3 regions of the Ornithinibacillus jepli genome follow, and region 3 is predicted to be linked to each of the others. Evidence: predicted binding sites of a transcription regulator. Region 3 holds the regulator's gene; each other region holds the start of a gene.
The links. Region 3 encodes LexA, which represses DNA repair genes until DNA is damaged. Its sites were predicted from a motif close to CGAACATATGTTCG; they were not measured.
Positions count from the first base shown of each region.

Region 1: the regulator LexA is predicted to act here: its motif matches at 1,493-1,506, upstream of AB1K81_RS02020 (YhjD family protein).
Region 2: the regulator LexA is predicted to act here: its motif matches at 1,287-1,300, upstream of AB1K81_RS03405 (DNA polymerase IV).

Region 1 is NZ_JBFEGG010000001.1:390,082-398,722, reverse strand. It holds gene addB (helicase-exonuclease AddAB subunit AddB) at 1-566, opposite strand, end outside; gene AB1K81_RS02025 (TVP38/TMEM64 family protein) at 643-1,299, opposite strand; gene AB1K81_RS02020 (YhjD family protein) at 1,523-1,912, shown strand; gene AB1K81_RS02015 (competence protein ComK) at 1,860-2,381, opposite strand; gene AB1K81_RS02010 (hypothetical protein) at 2,498-2,650, opposite strand; gene lplA (lipoate--protein ligase) at 2,861-3,856, opposite strand; gene AB1K81_RS02000 (MBL fold metallo-hydrolase) at 3,936-4,667, opposite strand; gene yhfH (protein YhfH) at 4,774-4,893, shown strand; gene pepF (oligoendopeptidase F) at 5,108-6,922, shown strand; gene AB1K81_RS01985 (DIP1984 family protein) at 7,043-7,501, shown strand; gene hemY (protoporphyrinogen oxidase) at 7,755-8,641, opposite strand, start outside.
Region 2 is NZ_JBFEGG010000001.1:645,161-653,801, forward strand. It holds gene AB1K81_RS03405 (DNA polymerase IV) at 16-1,266, opposite strand; gene AB1K81_RS03410 (YuzC family spore coat inner layer protein) at 1,429-1,809, shown strand; gene AB1K81_RS03415 (amidohydrolase) at 1,865-3,484, opposite strand; gene AB1K81_RS03420 (methyl-accepting chemotaxis protein) at 3,768-5,492, shown strand; gene abc-f (ribosomal protection-like ABC-F family protein) at 5,891-7,468, shown strand; gene AB1K81_RS03430 (hypothetical protein) at 8,072-8,227, opposite strand; gene AB1K81_RS03435 (helix-turn-helix domain-containing protein) at 8,234-8,641, opposite strand, start outside.
Region 3 is NZ_JBFEGG010000001.1:940,440-949,080, forward strand. It holds gene AB1K81_RS04870 (methionine gamma-lyase family protein) at 1-948, shown strand, start outside; gene AB1K81_RS04875 (MerR family transcriptional regulator) at 1,052-1,465, shown strand; gene glnA (type I glutamate--ammonia ligase) at 1,537-2,868, shown strand; gene lexA (transcriptional repressor LexA) at 3,017-3,640, opposite strand; gene AB1K81_RS04890 (YneB family resolvase-like protein) at 3,915-4,562, shown strand; gene AB1K81_RS04895 (DUF896 domain-containing protein) at 4,647-4,883, shown strand; gene tkt (transketolase) at 4,971-6,971, shown strand; gene sirA (sporulation inhibitor of replication protein SirA) at 7,111-7,563, shown strand; gene AB1K81_RS04910 (YneF family protein) at 7,615-7,839, shown strand; gene AB1K81_RS04915 (cytochrome c biogenesis CcdA family protein) at 8,018-8,641, shown strand, end outside.

The DNA.
Region 1 (8,641 bases), 550 kb from region 3:
AATTGGTCTTCACTGTCTATATATTTATTAGCTAGAGCATGTCCTAATTTTTCATAGATATAATAAAGATCATCTAACTTATCTACTAGTGCTCTTTCACCTGGTTCTTTATGGGCATACTGATTAATTTGATACTTCTGTGCTAATAGAGTCTCAGGTGTAATCTCATATCGTTTAAATTCCGTTATCATTTTCTCTAGCTGATTTAAAAAGCCTTGCTTCTCTACTGCTTTTTGGAATACATTCCAGTCGCCTTCTTTTTCTTCGATTATTTTTCGAAGCATCATTTGGATACCAACAGAGCTAATAAATTGTCTTGTTGCTCCACCAGTTTCCTGTAAAATTAACCAAGCAAGACGAGAAAAGCTTGTGACCTGTGTTCGAGCACTACCTTGAAACGACTCATCTTGGAACAAGGCATATTCTTGTTCAAAAGTCATTTGATCCGGAACAATATAAAATATTGGTGGACCTTGTGGATTAGCGGTTGATTTTTCTTTTATTTCTTCAAAGGCTATTTCACTTTTTTTAGTACCAGATCTCCCTAATATAAAGCGCAATCCCACTACTAATACCTCCCTATCCCTAATGAAAAAAACTTCTGATTAAATTACATCCAATACAGAAGTTTTGTTTTTTCGGTTATTTAACTTCTTCCGAATCCGCTACGTCTTTTTGTTTCGACTTTTGATGTAGCTTATTTTCTATAAATTTCCCTACAATCCAAAATAAGACAATACAAACACCAACAATGATTGTTTTAAATGGATTTTGGGCAAATGATAAAATACTTGAACCAATATAAGAAATTGAAAATATCATTACTGATTTTCCAAGTATTACAGCTAATATAAATTGGTACATATTAATATTAGATAAGCCCGCTACCACATTAATAACAGCTGACGGCGAAAAAGGAAAACACATGAGTAAAAACAACGGCCCAAATCCGTGCCTTTCCAGCCAGCTTGTTACTTTCTGGACTTGCTTATTTTTACGTACTGAAATAAATATTTTTTTATCACCGAGATTACGGATGATTAAAAATACCATAATTGCTCCTAAACTAGAACCTGCCCAGGATAGGAGAAACCCTTCTAGTAATCCGTAAGCAGCTGCATTTCCCATTACAAACACAACCAACGGTAAAAATGGAAGAAATGCTTCTATAAACGGGAGCAATATTCCCGGTAATGGGCCTAGGCTCTCATAATCTTGAAGCAGTTCCATTATGTACTGATCTAATTCATCATTACGTACAGCGCTTTTCCAATCTGCTATGATACTATATATATTCATTCATTAAGTCTCCCCATCCAAGGCCAAAATGTACAATTTAATTGTAATGTAAATTTCATTTTATGAAAAGTTTAACGAAATCTAGAATATCTTTTTTTAAACTTATTATCTAGTATAGCCTCACCCTTTTCCATTTTTACCATATTTTTTTAAAACTTTATTGTGTATTTTTTTAATACTTTGGCGTATAATGAGAACAAACGTTCTTATCGGAGGGAGATTTATGCGCTATCTAACAGATGAAGAATTAAAAGTCGCATCACGCTTTCTATTTCTCTCGATGGCAATTGTCGTAATTCAACAAGATATTCAGCACATCCAAAAGGGTGCCTTCAAAATAAAAGAACCATATTTACAGCTCTTAGAAAAAATGAATGCTAATGCACTTGCTGAACGGAGGCAATTACGTAAAAAGATGGAAGATAAAAAGCTCAAAGTGATGCTCATTAATAAAAATGATTCTTTCTCTTCTTATCTCTTTCTATGTAGGGGAAAAGAAGAAAAACGAAATTACTTTAACCCTGCTATACGAAAAAAAGTAGAAGACATTGTACAAGAAATTATGTGGAAGGCTCTGGCTTCGGACCAGGCTTTGGCCGCTGCAAATGCTTGATTCGATTGTCGAGAAGATACCTAAATTGCGCTGTTCGGTGAATTTGATTCATGATAGAACCATAGGATGCATCTATAACAAGCTTCTTCCCCGTCTTAAACACAATCTCGGTTTTATCCATAAATCGGTTTACATGGTCAATATGGGAATGGGCAATCCAAGAGCATTTAGCATTGGTAGGCGAGGTCGTAGGAAAGAAATACATGCCACTAGAAGGATCAATCGAGATTGGTGCTTTATGTGTGATTCCACATATATCTCGTGTGCCGTCTTGTCTGCCTTTGAGACTTGATCCAAAGAACCTACAAGCATAATCGATTAATTTACTAGGAGACTTTTCTACCATATATTCGGCTTCTTCTTCAAGAATATAGGTATGAACATTTCCAGTCTCGTCCTTTTTTGCGACAACAGCCAAGGTTAATGGAGTAATTTCATGTAATGGAGAATATAAATCTTCAGTTATCATATTTAATCATCCTTTCATTCATGAAAGGGTGAGGCTATATGTTAATTTACCAGATTTTCCATCAAAATTAAACATATGGTAGGTAATTTTCAACAAAATATATTAATAGTACTTTTTTATTCGTCAAATGGCTGATTTTCAGAAATATTTCCTTCTGATAATTGATTTTCTGATTTTGTTTCTAATTCCGTTTCCTCTGCGGGTACTATGAAATTAGGATTTAATATAGTAAAGGTTTCTAACTCTGGTCTTCCATCTCTCTTCTTCAATGTCGTCTCCTCCTTTTTAGTTAGTATGTATAGTTTCCATTTTTTTCATACAAATCTGATAGCAAATTACTAGGAGAGTCTTTGTTCTGTTGTTCTTTCTACACTCTATGAACTTGCGACAATTAGCTCGTCTCTTTCACTCTGGGTCATGGAACCTGTCCCCCTGTCCCACAAAAAAACCAGCTCGTGGAATGGAGCTGGTTTTAGTCATTAGTATAGTAGGTTAATAAAATCTTCTTTTGTAATTTTACCTAGGTAGTGTGATACGTCAATGTCTTCCAGTGCTTGTTCAATTGCTTGTTTTTCATGACGTACACCAATTAGTTTTTCCTCAAGATCTACAATATCTCCTAAACCGAAGAAATCACCATAAATCTTACAGTTTTCGATGACACCTTTTTTGACATCAAAACGTACATCTAATAGGCCTGATGGGAATTTATGAGAGGCTTGTACATTAAATGCAGGTGATTTACCATAATTCCACTCCCATTTTTGATAACGTTCTTCCGAGATTTTATGGATGTTTTTCCAATCTTCCTCCGTTAACTCATAACGTGGAACGTCTTTCACATCATCCACTTTAAAGATGTGTTTTAAAATACGCTCTTTGAACTCTTCCATTGAAATTTTCTCATCAAGGAATTCAGAAATATTGGCAACACGGCTACGGATGGATTTAATCCCTTTTGATTCTATTTTTTCTTTCTTTACTTTAAGTGCTTTTACTACATTTTCAATTTCAGAATCAAGCATTAATGTACCGTGGCTAAACATACGACCCTTTGTAGAAAACATTGCGTTACCAGAAATTTTACGTCCTTCCACGACAACATCATTTCTTCCTTGTAATTCAGCAGGAACACCAAGCTCATTTAATACTTCAATAACTGGCTTTAAGAATTTAGCAAAGTTATGGAAGCTTTCCCCATCGTCCTTCGTAATAAAACTGAAGTTAAGGTTTTGTTCATCATGGTAAACCGCACCACCACCAGAAAGACGACGTACTACTTTAATATTATTATCTTCCACATAATCTGTGTTAATCTCTTCAATCGTGTTCTGGTTTCTTCCAATAATGATAGAAGGCTTATTAATATAAAATAATAAGTATGTATCCTTCTCACCAAAATTTTGTAGTATATATTCTTCGATAGCTAAATTAATCATTGGATCGGTAATGCCTTGGTTATCGATAAATTTCATCGAATCCCCCTCCTAATTAGTTAATTCATTTCCAAATATTAGTTTATCGGAAATAGCATTCCTAGGCAAAGAAAAGCGTCTAAATTCCCCAAGTAAGTCCTTCCTTTGCGAGTCGTATTTTCCCATTAAAAATCTTACTCGCTTGTTTCACTAAATCTTCTGTATCCCTGTACTGAGGTAAATGGCTGAGTATTAATTCTTTCACATTAGCTTCCTTAGCAATAGTAGCCCCTTCGACACTAGTCATATGCCCGGCTTTAGATCCGTCTTGATCTTCATAAAAATTGCAATCTGTTATCAAGACATCTGCATCTTTACTAAAGGAAACCCACTCTTCCTGATAACTAGTATCTGCAGTATAAACAAGCACATGTTCCCCATCTGTAATTCTCATGCCATAACATGGAACAGGATGTTTCGTCTTTAAGAACGTAATCGAAAAAGGACCTATCGTTAACGTTTCATTTGGATCATATGCAATGCCTTCTGTATATTCATGAGTTAATTTTTCAAATCCTTCTTTATCTTCTGTATGAGCATATATTGGTAAAACATCCTTGTTTCCTACTACATAGGATTGCACTAACCAAGCATATTGAAGTACGCCAATATCAGCTATATGATCTTGATGATAATGGGAAAGTATTACAGCATCAATATCCAATACATGTTTAATTTTTTGGAGTTTAGATAGTGCACCACTTCCCACATCAATTAATAATGTAAAATCTCCTTTTTCCAATAAATAAGCAGATGTTGCGCCATCGGCAGCAGGGAATCCTCCCCAATATCCAATTACAGTAAGTTTCATCCTACATCACCTCATAACATTTTTGTTGTAACACAGTATTGACTACCTGCATACTGTTATAATACAATAATTTTAACAACGTAAAGGAGGAACCACATTGAAGAGTGTGCTGGAGTTTTTCCAAAATCTACCTAAGAGAAAGTGTCAGAAATGCGGTATGGATATCAATGAACAGGCAGATTGTTATATCAACATTTGTGAAGAATGTGATCACCCAGCTCGATAGTATTTCTCCTCCACCAATTGTAAGCATTAATAGAAAAGGAAACAACTATTGCACAGCTATTATTCAATAGCTGTATTTTTTTGATTGCAACAGGGTTAGCTAACACATTTTAAAAGTTTATTTAGAAAATTTATGCAAAACAATATCCTTCTGTCCATTTTTATATTATAATACTTAGACTACCGAAATAAATTTTCAGGAAGGGGAATATGTTATGACAACAACCCAAACAAAAAGACTACTGCGTTCAGAAGTACCAGAGGAACAAAAATGGGACTTAAGCGACCTATTTCCATCATTTGAGGATTGGGAAAAAGAACTGCAAGCTGTACAAGCTGATGTTACAGAAATTACGGAGTATAAGGGTAAGCTAGGAAACGATGCAAAAACATTATTAAACTGTCTTACAACTCTAGAAAACTACCGCGAGCGATTAGTAAGAGTCTTTACATATGCTAGCTTAAAATCTAGTGCGGATGGAAGCGATCCAGACAACCAACGTGATTCTGCAAGGATTTCTTCAACCGGGGCCACTATTGGGGCAAAACTTTCTTTTGTTCAATCTGAGTTACTAGCTCTACCCGCAGGGAAAATTGAACAATTCTTAAATGAAGAAGAAGGTTTAAAACCATACAAGAAAATGTTAGATGATATTTTGGAGGATAAACCACATACCCTAGCACCAGAGATTGAAGAAACATTGGCAGCATTAAGTGAAGTACACGATGCTCCATATATGATTTACTCCCGTAGTAAAGCTTCTGACATGGTGTTCGATTCCATCCAAGACGAAGCAGGAAATGAACTACCTATGTCTGCTGCACTATACGAGGACCGTTACGAAATAGAAGTAGATACCAAACTCCGACGTGATGCATACGACTCTTTTGTAAAAACATTAAATCAATACAAAAATACGTTTGCAGCAACATATGCTACTGAAGTGTCCAAACAGGTAACAATGTCTCGCTTACGAAACTATGAGTCAGTAACAGATATGCTACTTGCACCACAACAAGTAACAAAAGAAATGTACGAAAATCAGTTAAATGTAATTCAGGAAGAGCTAGCACCACATATGCGTCGCTATGCTAAACTAAAAAAAGAAAAACTTGGCTTAGATGAGATGCGTTACTGTGATTTAAAAGCACCACTTGATCCAGAATTTAATCCAAAAACAACGTATGAAGAAGCTAAAACGGTTATTTTAGATGCGTTAAAAGTTATGGGTCCTGAATATACAGAAATCATGGAAAGAGGCTTAAATGAGCGTTGGGTTGATTTAGCTGACAACGTAGGGAAATCAACAGGTGCATTCTGCTCAAGTCCATATGGGGTTCATCCATATATCTTAATTACTTGGACAGACACTATGCGAGGTGCGTTTGTATTAGCACATGAATTAGGCCATGCGGGACACTTCTATCTTGCTGGTAAATATCAATCGTTATTTAATACAAGACCATCCACTTACTTTGTTGAAGCACCATCCACTATAAATGAATTATTATTAGCAAATCATTTAATGGACTCCACAGACGATAAAAGAATGAAGCGCTGGGTAATCACCCAATTACTTGGAACGTATTATCATAACTTTATCACTCACTTATTAGAAGGAGAATACCAGCGACGTGTTTATACTCTAGCAGAAGCCGGTACTCCATTAACTGCTAGTGTACTAACACAACAAAAGCAAGAAGCACTGGAAAACTTCTGGGGTGATGCAGTTACATTTGATGAAGGTGCTGGACTAACTTGGATGCGCCAACCTCACTACTATATGGGCTTATATCCATATACGTATTCGGCAGGATTAACTGTTTCAACTGCAGTAGCGAAACGTATTCAAGAAGAAGGGAAACCTGCTGTAGATAGCTGGTTAGAAGTTCTGAAAGCAGGTGGAACAATAAAACCTTTAGATTTAATCAAACAAGCTGGTGTAGACATGTCTAAACCAGATCCAATACGTGAAGCGGTTGCTTTCGTAGGGTCACTAGTAGATGAACTTGAAAAGAGCTATGAATAATAATTAATAAACCGCCTATGTAAATCATTACATAGGCGGTTTATTAATTGTAAAATCCTGAAAATTATGTAAAACTATTTAATAAGATTTCGCTTAGATTGAATGAAAGGGGAATGTACGATGAAGCTAGCCGAAGCTCTAATATTAAGATCTGATTATCAAAAACGAATAGAACAATTAAAAAATCGGCTGATAGTAAACGCCAAAACACAAGAAGGCGAAGAACCAAATGAAGACCCAAAGGAACTAAGAAAAGAACTTTCAAACGTATTATCTGAGCTAAAAGAACTCATTCAGAAAATTAACTACACAAACTCTAAAACAACGTTTGAAGCAGGTAAAACACTTGCAGATGCTTTAACTGAACGGGAAATGCTTGGACACGAAAGAAAAATATATAGTGACTTAATAGAACACGCTTCTGTTCGCCATGAACGATATTCAAGGTCAGAAATAAAATATGTAGCGTCCATCAATATAAAAGAAACACAAAAATATGTTGATGAGCTATCGCAAAAATATCGTGTGTTAGATACAAAAATTCAAGAGCTTAACTGGCTAACTGTAATAGAGTCATAGATATAAAGTTGGTAGCGAAATAGAAAAGGCGAGTACAAACCCATCAGCAGGGTCACGCTGAAAAAAAGGTAAGGGTTTCGGGGTAACCCTGAGGTTCGAGTCCTCTTGTTACTACTTATACCCATTACAGTCACAAAAGTACAACTAACTATTACTGTTTTATTACCATGTACTGATTTTCTATTACGTGAGGGTTGGGTATGGGGACTTAAGAAAAAAAGGCACTTACTGTCAGCAAGTGCCTTGTTACTATTTACTTTTCTTTAAGAAATTCAATCACTTGAAGAACTGCCTTTTCCCCTTGATCAATGCAATCAGGAATACCAACACCTTCAAAAGAACTTCCAACAAAATAAACCCCTGGAAGATGTTCTTTTACTTCTTCTCGGACCTTCTCAATTCTTTCCAAATGCCCTACGGTATATTGTGGCATCACATTTTTCCATCTTGAAATCACACTAAATTCTGGTTTGGCTGTAATATTCATTGTTTTATTAAGGTCTTTTAGAACAAGCTCTACCAATTCATTATCTGGTAGATCAACTACTTCCTGGTCACTGGGCCTTCCTACATAACAGCGGATTAATGCTTTTCCTTTTGGTGTACTAGACGGCCATTTTTTATGTGTCCACGTACATGCAGTAATGCGGAAATCACTATTTCTAGAAACGACAAAGCCAGTACCATCAATGTCCTCTTTTATTGCGGAGTGATCAAACGCCATTGCGACGTTTGCAACCGAGCTAGAAGGAACATCATTGAACACCCGGAAAAAGTCATATTTACTAAACATCTTCGATAACGTTTGGTGTGGAGTAGTCGCAATAACGGAAACTGCCTTTATCACTTCTCCAGTGGTAAGTAAAACATGATAACCAGATTCTTTTTTCTCAATATGGTCTACTGCAGATTCAAGTTGCACTACTTCATTATCTAGCTTTTCTATTAATTTATTCACTAGCGTTTCTAGACCACCATTAAATGAGAAAAACGCCCCAGGAGCCTTCTGAGTAGATTTAGGAGGATTTGGGATTGATGCTTTTAATCCTTTTATTAAACTACCATATTTTTGTTCCAATTGATAAAAGTTAGGAAATGTAGCCATTAAACTCATCTCATCAATATCACCGGAATAAATTC
Region 2 (8,641 bases), 300 kb from region 3:
TGTTTCGCTCTTCTTTTAAGCATAATGTCCGCCGATTTTTTTACTGCGGTCTAATGTCACACCAGCATCAGTAAAGCTACTAGCGCGAAGGATGGCGGTTGTACCATATTTTTCGCGAATGGCATCCATACAATAGCCAATGTCATTTTTTTTAGATCGATCCTCAAATAAATTTAATTGAGTTTCTGCTTTATCATATAAATTATCTAGTGTCACATAGACGTGGCGAATATTACTATATCCATCATAAAACTCATGGAAAAGTTGCATGCAAATATGATACATATCCATTGTGACATTAGTAGGAATCGGGATTGATCTAGAACGTGAGAATCCACCACCCGTTTCTTTGGAGTAGGCAATTCCAAGGTGGATCGTTTTCCCGGTCTTACCAGCGGTTCTAGCTCTGCGACAAACCTCTTCACAAAGGTCTAAAATACAAACCCCAACCTCATTTTTTGTATAATCTCGTAAAAGAGCGATACCATGACCAAAGCCTTTTTGTTCATGTTTAACGAAATCCCCGAATACTGGACTTAAATCAATCCCCCAAGCATGCCAATAAAGCTGTTCCCCCATTATACCAAACCGTTTTTTTAGACGATCTAAGTCAAATCTTGCAAGCTGTCCAAGGGTGATAATGCCCATACGATTAAGATTTCGTTTCATTCTGCTACCAATCCCCCATATTTTTTCTACGGGATGTGGCCAAAGCTTTTCCTCGACATCTTCATACCGACACTCTGCTATCCCAACTTTTTTAGCATGTAAATCCATCACGACCTTTGCTAAAAATTTATTATCCCCAATGCCGATTGAACAAGTAATACCGAAGCTATCGAGAATGTCTTCTTTAATTTGATTAGCAATTTTCCAAGGGTCACCGAATAATTTTTCTAACCCATCTAGTGTTACCCATACTTCATCAACCGAATATTGGTGGATTGCTTCCTTTGGGGTGTATTGGTTAATTAGCCTAGTAATTTCTACAGAAACTTGAAGGTAATCGGCCATATGGGCTGGGACTATATGAATTGCAGGATCATTTGGTAACTCAAAAAAGCGGCTAACATTACTAATCCCATATTTTTCTTTCAAAGCAGGTGAAGCGGCAAGAACAATACTTCCAGATCTATTCGGATCTCCTACAACAGCAAGCATCGTTTCCATTGGATCATGTCCTAATTTAATTGCTTCAACGCTAGCATAAAAGGATCGCATATCAATACATAACACATTGTGACGTGGAAAAGTAGAATAATCCATTGTACCTACACCTTTCAATAAGAACATTTGTTCCTATATTATATGTTGGTCGCTCTAGATTATCAATGGAAATTTATTCATCTATTAAGTTTAATATTAGACAATTTCCTCATTTTCCTAAAAAGCATATAGTGTTGTATGGACAATTAAGGGGGGAAAAGGATGTATTATTGCTATCCGATCTACTTTTATCCACCACAACCACAATTTTTGGCTTACCGTCAATTTCCAGAAGTGGATCCTGATTTATTATATGATTCTGCTAATGAAACAAAGAAACTAATGAAAGAGGCAAGTGTTGTTTTGGATCGATTTGCATCATCAAAGGGGTTCGATAAACAGGTAATGACCGCTGCACAAGAATCTAATATGGATGAGGTGAAACGATTAATAAAATCGATTGGGATAACATCAGATGTAGATGTTCACGTTAACCCAGATGGTTTACGGTTAGAGTTTGTATCAATGGTTGGGAATACAGAATGCTGTAGATTAACCGTAGCGTTAAGATGGAATAAAATAGTAGGGCCAGTCAAACTTTGAACAGCATCTCCAATAGTTTTGGAGATGCTGTTCATACTAGTTTAACTGGCTTTTTTTATTTAGAAGGAGTCATTTGATTAGACTTTTCGTATTTAATTACTCCACCGATTACGGTCATTTCAATTTCTGTTTCCAATAATGCATCTGGGTCTTGCATTTTAAAAGGATTCTGAGACAAGACGGTCATATCGGCTAATTTTCCTCTAGATATCGTTCCTTTTATCGTTTCCTCATTAGTTGCATAGGCGGTTAATTCTGTAAATAATCGAAAAGCATCCACCATAGAAAGCTTTTCGTTTGGATTCCAGCCTTCATGGGATTCGCCAGGTAACTTACGAGTGACAGCCGCATGAATGCCAAGTAATGGATTGACGGGTTCAACCGGAGAGTCAGAACCACCAGCACAAATTACCCCGTGATTCATTAATGTTTTCCATGCATAAGATTTTTCTGAACGATTCGTTCCAAGTCTCTCCATTACCCAAGGGAAGTCACTTACTACAAATCTAGGCTGTATATCAGCAATACGGCTTGGGTTTACTAGCCGATTTATCAATTGTTGGTTAAGGACTTGCACGTGAATAAGTCTGTCACGATGGCTGACAGCAGGAAAGAGATCTAACACATCTAGAACATTCTCTAGTGCTTTATCACCGATGGTATGCACTGCGATAGGCATGGATAATTCACGTGTTCTTCTTACGATATCTGTCAATGCTTCTTTATCAAGCATTGCCTCTCCATAATGCTCTGGAGCATCATGATAAGGTTCAGACAATAATGCTGTTCTGCGCCCGAAAGCGCCATCAGCGAATATTTTAACAGCACCAATTTGAAGTGTTTCATTTCCATAGCCAGTATACATACCAGCATTTTTTAAATCATCAAGAAAATCATGATTAATTAAAAGATTTGTACGTAGACCAAGCTCTTCTTCATTTAACAAAGCATCATAAATCTGGTAAGTTTGCTGTAAACCACCTAGAAAAAGTGGATCATTCGAATGAACACTTGTTAGACCTTTTTCCAGGGCAAACTGAACAGCCTTTCGCATTGCTTGAAGAAGTTCTTCATAAGTTTTTTGAGGGATGTTTCGTTTAAAAATTTCCGAAGCGGATTCTAAGATTAATCCGGTTGGTTTTTTAGTATATTCATCTAAAACAATAGAACCGCCCTCAGGTATGGACATAGTAGAATGATAGTTACTTATTTCAAAGGCTTTACTATTTGCAACAGCCGCATGTGTACAGATTCTATTTAAAAACAGCGGGTTGTAAGGAGCAACAGAATCAAGCTCTTCCAATGTAGGGATAAATCCGCTTGTAAACAAGTTTTCATCCCATCCACCACCGAGTAACCACTCATTTGGTTTTAAATTGCTTGCTTTTGCGCGAATCTTATCTAGCATTTCAGTCTTCGATGATACTCCTGTGAGGTCTAAATGGATAAATTGCTCAGCAATAAGTGATAAATGAAGATGGCTGTCTACTAAACCAGGAGTCACCGTTTTACCATAAAGATTAATCACTTCACAAGCACCAGTATTCCATTGAAGTAACATTTGGTGCTCTTCTCCCATATCAATAAATCTACCGTTCTCAACAACCACTGCTTGAACATGTGGCTTAATTGGATTGAAGGTATAAAAATTGCCATTTGTATAAATTCTCCTCATGGTGGATCCCCCTAAATAACTAGACTTTAAAAATAGTCAAACTTAAGAACTGCATAAATATTAAGAACATCATACTAATCACCAAAAAGTAAGTCAATTATGTTTGAAATTATCTATAAGTAAAAGTTGTGTTAATATTTGAAAGATACGACCGAGATTTGTTGAATTTTGGCGATTCATAGCTTATGATTGATAAATAGAAAAGATGTTTTTATAGATATTGAACTAGTTTACTATTCAAGGAGAATAGTTTTGTAATTGATATTAACATGGGGGATAAAAAATGCGAAAGAGATTTAAACTCAAAAAAATTAGTCATCGGGATATAAAGATTGGTTGGAAGTATGGCTTAACGTTTGCCGTTGTAATCTTACTTTTTGTTGGGTCGTCAGTATTTGTATTAAACTCTATCAATGGTATGGGGAAAGATATTGAAGCATTAGAATCAAAAAGTGATATTGCTATGAATATTTCTGAAATGGGATCATTAACCCGGAATATGAGCATATATATCGTCTCTTACTATCAAGAGCCGGATCCAAGTCTAGTAGAATCCTTTAAGGAGAACCAAGTACAATATAATGAATTGGCAAGTAAAGTACGAATTAACTTAGATTCAAAAGAACAAGAAGAAATTTATCAAGAGGTAACCTCTTTGAATCAAGAAATGTACCGTATGTTTACAAACTATATTGTATCTGCAATTAATAATGGAAATATGGATGTGGCAGAATCATTTCTTCCCCAAATTAATGAAATAAGAAATGAAACAGTCGGATTATTAGATGAGTTAGTTGTTACATTAGATACAGAAAGAGAACAAGCAATTAATAATACAATTAAAAGCCAGCAGCAAACCTTTGTCACACAGCTAATTATCGTAGCCGTTACAATTTTAATTGGAATTGGGTTAGTTGTTTTCACTAGCCTTGCTATCTCAAGAGTCCTTAAAAAAGTTGTCCATATAAGTAACAGAATATCAGAAGGGGATCTCACTGCTTCTGCGATTGATTATAATGGTAGGGATGAAATAGGACAATTAGCTTCCTCTATGAGCAAAATGAGTACATATTTAAGAGAAGTGATTAGTCAAGTCTCAACGGTTTCCTATACTGTCACGGCGCAAAGTGAAGAACTGATGCAGTCTGCCGGAGAAGTTAGAGCAGGGTCTGAGCAAGTGGCAACAACGATGCAAGAATTAGCAGTGGGGTCTGAAAAACAAGCAGATGGAGCAAGTAACTTAACCCATACTATGCATCAGTTCACTCATCGGGTTAAAGAAGCAAACGAAAATGGTGAACTGATAGAGAAATCTTCAGAATCTGTATTAGATTTAACTAGTCGAGGAAATGAGTTAATGCAAGCATCTGGAGATCAGATGAATCGCATTGACGGAATTGTTAAAGATGCAGTAAATAAGGTTCGTGGACTAGATGAGAACTCTAAGGCGATTAGTCAGTTGGTTTCTGTAATTCGTGATATTGCAGATCAAACCAATTTATTAGCATTAAATGCCGCCATAGAAGCTGCACGAGCAGGTGAACACGGCAAAGGATTCGCAGTAGTTGCGGATGAGGTAAGAAGATTGTCTGAGCAAGTAGCATTGTCTGTAACCGATATTACAAATATCGTTAAAAAGATTCAAATGGAAACACGTGAAGTTACTGAATCATTAGAATTTGGATATGAAGAAGTACAACAAGGAACAAAACAAATAATTGATACGAAGGAAACCTTTAATGATATCAATCAATCGATAATGGATATGGTAAATAGAATTAAAGTAGTTAAAGGAAACCTTATGGAGATAACTGGAACAACACAAGAAATGAATGCTTCTATAGAGGAGATTGCAGCTATTTCAGAAGAATCCGCAGCAGGTATTGAACAAACATCTGCATCTTCTCAGCAAACTAGCAGTTCCATGGAAGAAATGGCAAAAAGCTCTGAAGACTTAGCAAAACTAGCTGAAGAATTAAGTGGTTTAGTAAGACAATTTAAGCTATAGATTAAGTGAAAAGCTAAGCAAAGTTCGGAACAAGGTAAGGGACAATATTAGGTTTTTATTTTGCCTTAAATACCTTTTGATTAACCTATTTCTTTATTTGACAGGTTAAAGTAATTGATTTATAGTATTATTTAAGAAAATTCGGAAAGGGTGTTATTTTAAGCAGATGTTAAATTAATCCTATTTTAAAACGGTGAGTTGAATAGTTGTACGTTAAAAATATTGGGAATAGCCCTCTTTTTAGCATGCAATTCATTCACACGTTGAATAGGATTAGACTCTGCTTAGTAAACCCGATAAATGTTTCGTAAACATTTATTAGTTTATTTTGTATGGATTAAGCTTCCTATTCAATTGTGGATAGGGGGCTTTTTTTAGTTAGAAAATGGGGTGAGATCATGCTTTTATTAGAAGCACAAGATATTATCTATGAAGTGGACGGTAAAGAGATTTTAAATGTAGAGAATTTAAAAATACAAAAAGGTGACTTTATAGGGGTAGTTGGGAAAAATGGAAGCGGTAAAACGACTTTAGTTAATGTATTGACTGGTAAGGAGCAAGATTATCTAGGGACGGTGCAATCTGAAGCAAGTATAGAGTTACTACCACAATTAAAGCTTATTAACACAACGAAAAGTGGGGGAGAACTCACTCAAGAATATATCAATGAAGTATTAGCTAAGAAACCACAAATTTTATTTGCCGATGAACCAACTACTAATCTAGATAAAGAACATATTGAAAAGCTAGAACAGCATTTAAAACGTTGGATAGGTGCGGTAGTAATAGTTTCACATGACAGAGCGTTTCTAGACGCACTTTGTAATAAGATATGGGAAGTGGATGGTGGTAAGGTCAATTGCTACAAAGGAAATTATTCTGTCTACCGTGAACAAAAAGATGCCGAGATTCAAAGACAACAAGAAGAATATCTTCAATATATACAAAAGAAGCGACAGTTAGAGCAAGCATATGAATTAAAAAAGAAAAAGGCAAGCAGAGCTACGAAAAATCCTAATAAGAAAAGTGACTCTGATGCAAATCAAATGGGTAGTGGCCCATACTTTGCTAAAAAGCAAAAGAAGCTAGAAAAAACAGCCAATGCAATCAAAACTAGAATTGATAAGCTGGAAAAAGTTGAAAAAGTGAAAGAAGAGCAGCCATTAAACATGGATATCGTTCATGAAGAGTTACTTGGAAAACGAGCAATTATTCGTGTGGAAGAATTGGAAGGGAGAATAGGAACAAGGTTATTATGGAATAAAGCAACCTTTCAGATTCATGCAGGAGACAAGGTGGCAATGATTGGGAGTAATGGAGTTGGAAAGACAACATTTGTTAAAAAATTGATGGTAAAAGAGAAAGGTATTGAAATATCGCCGTCCGTAAAAATAGGCTATTTTAGTCAGAACTTAGATATTTTAAATACGGAAAAAACCATTTTAGAAAACATCACGATATCCTCTTCTCAAGATGTATCATTAATTCGTACTGTACTAGCAAGACTGCATTTCTTTCAAGATGACGTTTATAAAAAGGTAGAAGTATTAAGTGGGGGAGAGCGAGTAAAAGTTGCATTCGCAAAAATTTTTCTTAGCGACATTAACACCATTGTTTTAGATGAACCAACTAATTTCTTAGATATTACAGCAGTAGAAGCACTGGAATCTTTATTAAAAGAATATAAAGGTACGATTATTTTTGTTTCACATGATAGACGGTTTATAGAACAAGTTGCAAATAAAATCATAGCCATTAAAAATCATCATATGAAGTTGTTTGAAGGTAATTACAATGCCTATATTAATTTTCAGCCTAAAACAATTGATGAAAGTGAACAAGACTTAATGGTTATTGAAACAAAGTTGACCGATGTTTTAAGTAGGTTAAGTATAAATCCTGAATCAGAGTTAGAAAAGGAATTTCAAGATTTATTAAAGAAAAAGAAGAAACTATTGAATAAAAAAGAGGTGTAGGGGAAGTCCTATACCTCTTACTTTTACGATTAAACTGAAAAAAGAGTGTATCTCAGGGAGAAGGAAATCTTACAGAAGATGGATCTAGGACTTCATCACTGCGTTTTGGAACAGAGCAGAAATTATCGATTATTAAAGAAGGAAGAGGCTATTGGAAGTACATCCCAACAGGAAATAATACCGTTCAGTTCTTAACTCAATACAACTATGAACCTAGATTTTGGCAAACTTGGTAATATAGTTGATCATTTTCTATATTTTCCATTAATAGGATGGGCAACAGCGATAAGTTTTGTTGTATTAATACGTTGGAGTGAGAACGTATATCGAGTAGAGAGCATTCAGAAGAGTCAAATGCTGGTGGTTTTTAACAGTAGGTAAAAGCACTTTTATGTTACCTGTAGAAGAACAATTTATGTAGGGATAAAATTGACCGAATTAAGCGATTCACATCAAATGTGAATATTTTCCTTGCCATTCTTACGGAAAGAGTACACTATTAAGAAGTTTAAAAACGAGGGAATATAATGGAGTAAAACACTCCTTGCGCATTCCTACTTCCTGGAGATGACAAGGAAAATTACACATTTAGTACATTTCTACTTATGGTTTAACAGTAGTTGGAAATGGCTCAGGCTCTTCATCGTTAGCAAAAAAGTTAGTTTGCCCTATGAAAGAGGCATTACTTGCTGTAGCTAGAAAACTACCAGATACAAGTAGGAATGTAACTAAAAAGAATGTAAAAATGGATTTCTTCATTCATTTTCACCTCCTTTCAAGACAAGTTATCTCAGCTATTGTTTTATAAGCTTTCTCATAATAATGGCTAGATAGCTTATATTTCCTGTTATCTTTGTAGAACTTTGCAAGTATTTTAGTGTAAAATACTTTTTCAAATATTAGTTCTTTTTCTTCTACAAAGGGTATAACTTCTTTTGTCATTAAATCTTCAAAAGTATCATCGATTCCATTAATTAAGTGCTTATATACGGTAAACTCGTATACATAAGTTGAATCAAGTGGATTAAGTGATTTAATTAAATTTAAACCTAAATCTAACCAGACTTTTGAATTTGAAATGTCACCTAAGTTATAATATTCTTTCATTAAACTAGAAATAGGTATTATCTTCATAGTATCAGAGTCATATTTTCTAAGCTCATAGCTTTTAAG
Region 3 (8,641 bases):
TTAAGACCTGGTGATGAACTAATTTATATTACGGGAAAACCGTACGATACTTTAGAAAATGTAATAGGATCAGATGGAGAAAATACTGGATCACTCAAGGATTTTCAGATTACATATAATGAAGTATCTTTAACAGAGGAAGGTCAGATTGATTATCCTGGAATAAAAGAAGCAATAAATGATAGAACAAAAGTGGTCGCTATTCAGCGTTCAAAAGGATATGCAAATCGACCTTCCTTTACAGTTGATAAAATTGCGGAAATGATAAGCTTTGTTAAAGGATTAAAGGAAGATGTCATAGTGTTTGTTGACAACTGTTACGGAGAATTTGTTGAAGAAAAGGAGCCGTTACATGTTGGTGCAGACATTATGGCTGGGTCTTTAATTAAAAATCCAGGTGGTGGAATTGTACGTGGTGGCGGCTATATCGTTGGACGAGATGACCTAGTTACATTATGTTCGTACCGTCTCACTGCACCGGGGTTAGGAAAAGAATTGGGAGCAACATACAATCTACTTCAGGAGATGTATCAGGGCTTTTTCCTATCACCACATATTGTTGGTGAGGCGTTAAAAGGAGCAATCTTTACATCTAGGTTATTAGAATTGTTAGGATTTGTAACAACACCATACTATCAAGAGAAACGAACTGATTTAATCCAATCGGTGACATTTGAAACTCCGGAACAGATGGTAGCATTTTGTCAGGCAATCCAACGAAATTCCCCGGTGAATTCTTTTGTTACGCCTTATCCAAGTGAAATGCCTGGCTATGAAGATGAAGTGATTATGGCAGCGGGAACATTTATTCAGGGGTCTAGTATTGAACTATCTGCAGATGGTCCAATTCGAGAACCTTATACTGCTTTTGTACAAGGTGGACTAACATATGCCCATGTAAAAATTGCGTTAATCGAGGCTGTACAAGCTATAATACAGGAAAAGTAATCTAGAAAATTGAAAGTTTAGAGATGATGTTAACTTACCTAACATTTTGTTGACAGAATAACTCACATTTAATATAATAATTTTGTAAAGGGAGGTCATAATCATGAATGACACAGATCGACGCTCCATGCCTTTATTCGGAATTGGTATTGTAATGAAACTTACTGAACTAACCGCTAGGCAGATTCGCTACTACGAAGAGAATGAATTAATTCATCCAGAGCGAACAGAGGGGAATCAACGACTATTCTCATTCAATGATGTAGATCGACTACTAGAAATAAAGAATTATCTAGACAAAGGTTTAAATCTTGCTGGTATCAAATTGTTACTTAACGAAGAAGACTCTGAAAAAGAGCAAAAAGAAGAAGAAAAAGCATTACCTCAAAAGCAAAAATCAGACCTAACCGATAAAGAGCTAAGAGCGATTTTGAGACAAGAAATTACCGAAGCGAATCGGTTTGGAAAAGCGAACCTAAGGCAAGGTGAGCTTGCTAGATTCTTTGTTAATAGGTAAATAAGTAGGTATAGAGGGAAGGAGTTTCCTACTATATTAACTTTATTTTAAATTTTAGGAGGAGAAAAATTATGGGTTACACTAGGGAAGAAATTGAAAGAAAGATTAAAGAAGAAAATGTAAAATTTATTCGACTTCAGTTTACAGACATGCTAGGAACAATTAAAAATGTCGAAATCCCATTAAGTCAATTGGAAAAAGCTCTTGATAATAAGATGATGTTTGACGGTTCTTCAATTGAAGGTTTTGTTCGCATTGAAGAGTCTGACATGTATCTTTATCCTGACTTAGATACATTTGTTGTGTTCCCTTGGACTTCTGAAAAAGGTAAGGTTGCACGCTTTATTTGTGATATTTATCGTCCTGATGGTACACCATTTGAAGGTTGCCCTCGTTATAACTTAAAGCGTAATCTGAAGAAAATGGAAGAATTAGGCTTTGATGCATTTAATATTGGAACAGAACCGGAATTTTTCCTATTCAAATTAGATGAAAAGGGAGAGCCTTCATTAGAACTAAATGACCATGGTGGATATTTCGACTTAGCTCCTACTGATTTAGGAGAAAATTGCCGTCGTGACATCGTGTTAGAATTAGAAGAAATGGGCTTTGAAATTGAAGCATCCCACCATGAAGTTGCTCCAGGGCAACACGAGATTGACTTTAAATATTCCGACGCATTAAAACATGCTGATGATATCCAAACATTTAAACTAGTAGTTAAAACAATTGCTAGAAAGCATAATCTACATGCAACATTTATGCCAAAACCATTATTTGGTGTAAACGGATCTGGTATGCATACAAATATGTCTTTATTTAAAGGTAATGAAAATGCATTTTACAATCCGAGTGGAGATTTAGAATTAAGCGAAACTGCTTATCAATTTATTGCGGGTATTGTAAAACATGCAACTGGATTTACAGCTGTTACAAACCCTACTGTTAACTCTTATAAACGCCTAGTACCTGGTTATGAAGCACCAAGCTATGTAGCATGGTCAGCAGCTAATAGAAGCTGTCTAATGCGTATTCCGAACTCTCGTGGACTAAGTACTCGTGTTGAAGCAAGAAGCGTCGATCCAGCTGCTAATCCTTATATGGCATTATCAGTATTATTAGCTGCGGGTCTTGATGGAATCCGTAACAATTTAACACCGCCTCCTGCAGTAGATCGTAACATCTATGTTATGTCAAAAGAAGAACGCGATGAAGTTGGTATTAAAGATTTACCATCATCTTTAATTGATGCATTACAAGAACTGAAAAACGATGAAGTAATCGTGGAATCTCTTGGTGAGCATTTATTTGAACACTATATTGAAGCAAAAGAGATAGAATGGGATATGTTTAGAACGAGCGTCCATCCTTGGGAGAGAGATCAATATCTAACTAACTATTAATAATAAAAAACCGGTAATTTAAAGGCAACCCCTTTAGTTTACCGGTTTTGTTTGCAAATAATAGTACTATACTGAAATAACTAGAACTAACGCCTATTGCTTAAGAGAGCAATAGGCGTTAGTTAATTTTATAGGGGAAATATCTTTATTAATGAATGTGGCGATACAAGCCAACTACTTTACCGAGTATGGATACATTTTTATATATTAATGGTTCCATCGTAGTATTTTCAGGTTGCAAGCGAATATGATCCTTTTCTTTAAAAAATCGTTTTACAGTTGCTTCGTCATCTTCGGTCATTGCTACAACAATATCACCGTTTTGAGCAGTATTTTGTTGTTTGACGATGACCATATCACCGTCTAAAATACCTGCCTCTATCATACTCTCACCATCAATTACAAGTACAAATAGATTTTCATCTGGACCTGCAGTCGAACTAGGAATTGGTACAAATTCTTCAATGTTTTCAACAGCAGTTATCGGGATACCAGCTGTTACTTTACCAATGACAGGTGCATATCGAGCTTCGTCTCTAGGAATATTACTTTCCTCATCTAAATCTAGTATTTCAATAGCTCTAGGTTTAGTAGGATCACGTCGTATAAATCCTTTACTTTCTAGTCTAGAAAGGTGTCCATGAACAGTGGAGCTCGAGGCAAGGCCTACTGCTTCAGCAATCTCTCGAACAGATGGTGGATAGCCCTTTAATTTGACTTGTTCTTTTATGTATTCAAGTATTGCTTGTTGTCTAGTTGATAATTTAGTCATCTATTAAACACCTCGCACATATAATTTATTATTGCTAGTTTATCATCGATAAGAAAAAAAAGCAAACATTCGTTCGAAAAAAACTGTTGACAAGAGCGTATGTTCTGTTATACTAAAAATACGAACAGAGGTTCTTGTAATGTAAAGAAGAAGGGATGATGGAGAAATGTTTGGTAAAGTAAATTTGACAGATTTATTTTATATTGTTGGTTTTGCTTTAACATTAGGATTCTTATACCTTTCATTAATTAGTGCATAATAGGAGAATTATAAATTGAATGTAATTATTTACTGCCGTGTGAGTACAGATAAAAAAGTTCAAGAGACATCATTAGCTAGACAAAAAGAAGAATTACTTCAATTGGCTAATCGGTATCAGTTTAATGTCATCAAGTGCATAGAAGAAAGAGCAAGTGGATATGAAGTGGAACGTGATGGGGTTTTTGATATGCTAGAGTCATTTGAAAATGGACAAGCAGAAGCTCTTTTAATTCAAGATGAGACAAGACTTGGCCGGGGCAATACAAAAATAGCTTTATTTCATCAACTAACTAAACTCAACGTCCAAATTTTTAGTTCGATTCATGATGGGGAGCTTGAGTTATCTGAATCTGATTCAATGGTACTGGCTATTGTAGGGATTGTTGAAGAGTATCAACGGAAGATACATAACTTAAAAATTAAGCGAGGAATGAAAAAGGCTATAGCTAATGGGTATAAACCTGCTCATAACCTTACTAATCAACATTTATCACCAGGTAGAGAACGGAAAGAAGTGCCAATTGAAGAGATTATTCGATTACGAAATAATAACCTTACGTTCAGTGAAATAGCAAAGACCTTAAATGGTCTGGGTTACGAAGTATCGAAGGCTACAATCCATCGAAGATATCAAGAATACCAAATAATTGATTCAGATTAACTGAAAAGGTAATATTAAAAAGCAAGAGCATCCAATGTTCTTGCTTTTTAATATTTTCATGATATGAACCTAGGAGGTTACTATATGATTTCACAAGATAAACTTGACCGAATTAATGCGTTAGCTAAAAAGGCAAAAACTGCTGAAGGATTGACGAAGGAAGAACAAAAAGAACAGAAAACATTACGGGAAGAATATTTAGGAAATGTACGAAATTCCTTTAAAAATCAGTTGAAAACAATGACAGTTATTGATCCAAAAGGCAATGATGTGACACCGAAAAAACTTCGTGATATGCAGGAAAGAAACCAAAAACACTAGACATAGTAATGCTATATTAAGGAATACTAGAAATATGGTAGGCTGTCATTACTTATAGCTAGTTACTTAAGGAAAGGAGTAGAAATTATGTCAATCAACATAGAACAGATGTCAATTAATGCAATCCGTACATTATCTATTGATGCTATTGAGAAAGCAAATTCTGGTCATCCTGGATTGCCTATGGGGGCAGCTCCAATGGCATATACTTTATGGACAGATTTTATGAACCATAATCCGAAGAATTCTAAATGGTTTAACAGGGATCGTTTTGTTTTATCAGCAGGACATGGATCAATGCTTCTTTATAGTTTACTGCATTTATCGGGGTATGACGTTACAATAGATGATATAAAAGCGTTTCGTCAATGGGGCTCTAGAACTCCAGGACACCCAGAAGTTCATCATACAGATGGAGTTGAAGCAACGACTGGCCCTTTAGGTCAAGGGATTGCTATGTCTGTTGGAATGGCGATGGCAGAAGCGCATTTAGCTGCCAAATATAATAAAGAAGATATTCAGGTTATCAACCATTATACATATACACTAGTTGGTGATGGTGATTTAATGGAAGGGATTTCTCATGAAGCAGCATCCCTAGCAGGTCATTTGAGATTAGGAAAATTAGTTGTATTGTATGATTCGAATGATATTTCTCTCGATGGAGAGTTAAACCGTTCATTTTCTGATAACACAGAAGAACGATTCCGATCTTATGGATGGCAGGTTATTCGGGTGGAGGACGGAAATGATATAGTACAAATCCGTTCTGCAATAAAACAAGCGAAAGAAAATACGGAACAGCCAACATTAATTGAAATTAAAACAGTAATTGGCTATGGTTCTCCAAATAAATCGGCTTCATCAGCTTCTCATGGTGCACCACTAGGAGAAGATGAAGTAGTATTAACGAAGGAATTCTATCAATGGGGACATGAAGACTTCCAAGTTCCTAATGAGGTATATACTGATTTCAAGGAAAAGATTCAAGTTAAAGGAGAAAAACTTGAAAGTGATTGGAATAATCTTTTTACCACTTATAAACAAAAGTATCCGCAAGAAGCTAATGAATTAGAAATGGCAATTCGAGGGGATTTGCCAGAAGGTTGGGCAGAAAATCTACCTAAATATGAAGTAGGAAAATCATTAGCTACAAGAGCATCTTCAGGTGAGGTAATAAATGCAATTGCTCAAGAAATCCCTAACTTCCTTGGTGGTAGTGCAGATTTAGCTGGGTCTAACAAGACTACAATAAATGGGGAGGAAGACCTCACAAGACATAATTATAGTGGTAGAAATATTTGGTTTGGTGTACGTGAACATGCAATGGGGGCAGCATTAAACGGTATGGCTCTGCATGGAGGTCTAAAAGTGTTTGGCGGTACCTTCTTTGTATTTAGTGATTATTTACGGCCGGCAATACGTTTATCGGCAATCATGAATACACCAGTTACGTATGTATTCACACATGACTCTATTGCGGTTGGAGAAGATGGACCAACCCATGAACCGATTGAACATTTATCTTCATTTAGAAGTATGCCAAATCTCTCTGTTATTCGCCCAGCAGATGGTAATGAAGTGAATGCAGCCTGGAGACTTGCGGTAGAATCGACCGATCAACCGACACTCCTTGTCTTAACAAGACAAAACTTACCGACGCTAGAGGGGACTAAAGTAAACGCCTATGAAGGTGTCAAACGTGGAGGCTATATTCTAAGCGATGCTTCGAAAGAAACTCCAGATGCTATATTAATTGCTTCTGGTTCAGAAGTACAACTTGCAATGGAAGCACAAAAAAATCTTAGAGAAGACGGTATAGATGTAAGAGTAGTTAGTCTTGCATCATGGGATCGTTTTGACAAACAGGATGAAAGCTATAAACAAAAAGTATTACCAAAAGCAGTTAAAAACCGTATTGCAATTGAAATGGGATCACCATTAGGCTGGGAGCGATATGTAGGTCTAGAAGGAAAAGTGATGGGTATTACAACTTTTGGTGCATCTGCGAATGGTGAAAAGCTTATAGAAGAATACGGCTTTACGTTAGAGAATGTTATAATCAATGTGAAGAATTTAGTTAAATAAAATCCAGTAGTAATAGTCCAATTCGAATAAGAATTGGACTTTATTTATTTTCGACAAAACTAGTGATATTTTGTTTCGCAGTATGACATTATTTTTTAATAGATTACGTATAATAGATGGAAAAGGGGAGGGAAGAAATATGAAAGAATATAAAGTATATTGGATTAAAGAAGAATTTGCTAAGCATTATTATTATAAGTGTGACATTCTATTCCGATTTTTAAAAGAACACTATTACAATCAATTACGTAATGACTTACTTATGCAATTTAATTTTATAACCGAGAACTTCCCAAAGGATCCTCTAATCTCACAATTAATTAGACAACCTAAAAATACTTTGCGAAGAGAGTATAGTATGGATAAGCTAGAAATAGGAAATAAAAGAGAATTTATTACTTTACATATTGAAGAAAAACATATAAAATTTCGTTGTGAAACATTACAGGATGCTGAAGCATTATTATTTCCTACTTTGAGACGGTTTCATCCATATTTATTCATCATTGATAATGATTATGAAAATTATGGATGGATTTCGCCTGTAAAGATTAGTACTGCATATAATAATGACCAAGTATTGTATTCTTAGAACTGTTTTACTATACTGTATAAGAGACAACACGAAGGAGGAAACGAATAAATGGACGTAATTTGGGTCGTATTAATTGCTATAGCAGCTTTAATTGCTGGTGTTGCTCTTGGATTTTTTATTGCCAGAAAATACATGATGAGTTATTTGAAAAAGAATCCACCAATTAATGAGCAAATGCTACGTACGTTAATGATGCAAATGGGGCAAAAACCTTCACAAAAGAAAATTAATCAAATGATGCGTGCGATGAATAATCAAATGGATAATAAATAGCGTTCTGCAATAATGAAATACTAACATAAGTATACATTGCACAGAGATAACCCGTACTAAATCCTAGTAGGGGTTTTTTCATGACAATATTTTCGTCTAATTGTCAAAATCATTAAGCATTCTTTTGTAATCCTTTTGTTATAATGAGTAATAGACACAGAAATTCAGGAGGCTAATTATGTCTGAAATAAATATTTTTCTTGCATTTGGAGCAGGGTTTCTTTCATTTGTTTCTCCATGCGTTTTACCACTCTATCCTGCTTTTTTATCATACATAACAGGTATGAGCGTTAGTGAAATTAAAGATGAAAATAAAATGTTAAATCGTAATAGTATTTTACATACTCTTTGCTTTTTAATTGGTTTTTCAAGTATTTTTATTGTGTTTGGTTTTTTTTCTTCAGCCATTGCACAATTTCTTGTAACATATCAAGATATAATTAGGCAAATTGGAGCTCTATTAATTATATTCTTCGGTCTAGTTATTGTAGGGATATTTAATTTCAAATTTTTAATGAAAGATAAGAAAATCACCTTTAAAAACAGACCATCTGGATTTTTAGGATCGGTTTTAATAGGTCTTGCTTTTTCTTTAGGGTGGACGCCATGTACTGGTCCAATTCTTGGGGTTGTATTTACATTAACAGCTACTGAGCCAAGTAAAGGGATGGTAATGATGATTGCCTATATTTTAGGGTTTTCCATCCCGTTTTTTGTATTATCCTTCTTTATCGGTAAATTGAGTTGGATTAAACGCAATAGCCATAAAATTGTTAAAATCGGTGGATATATTATGATTGCT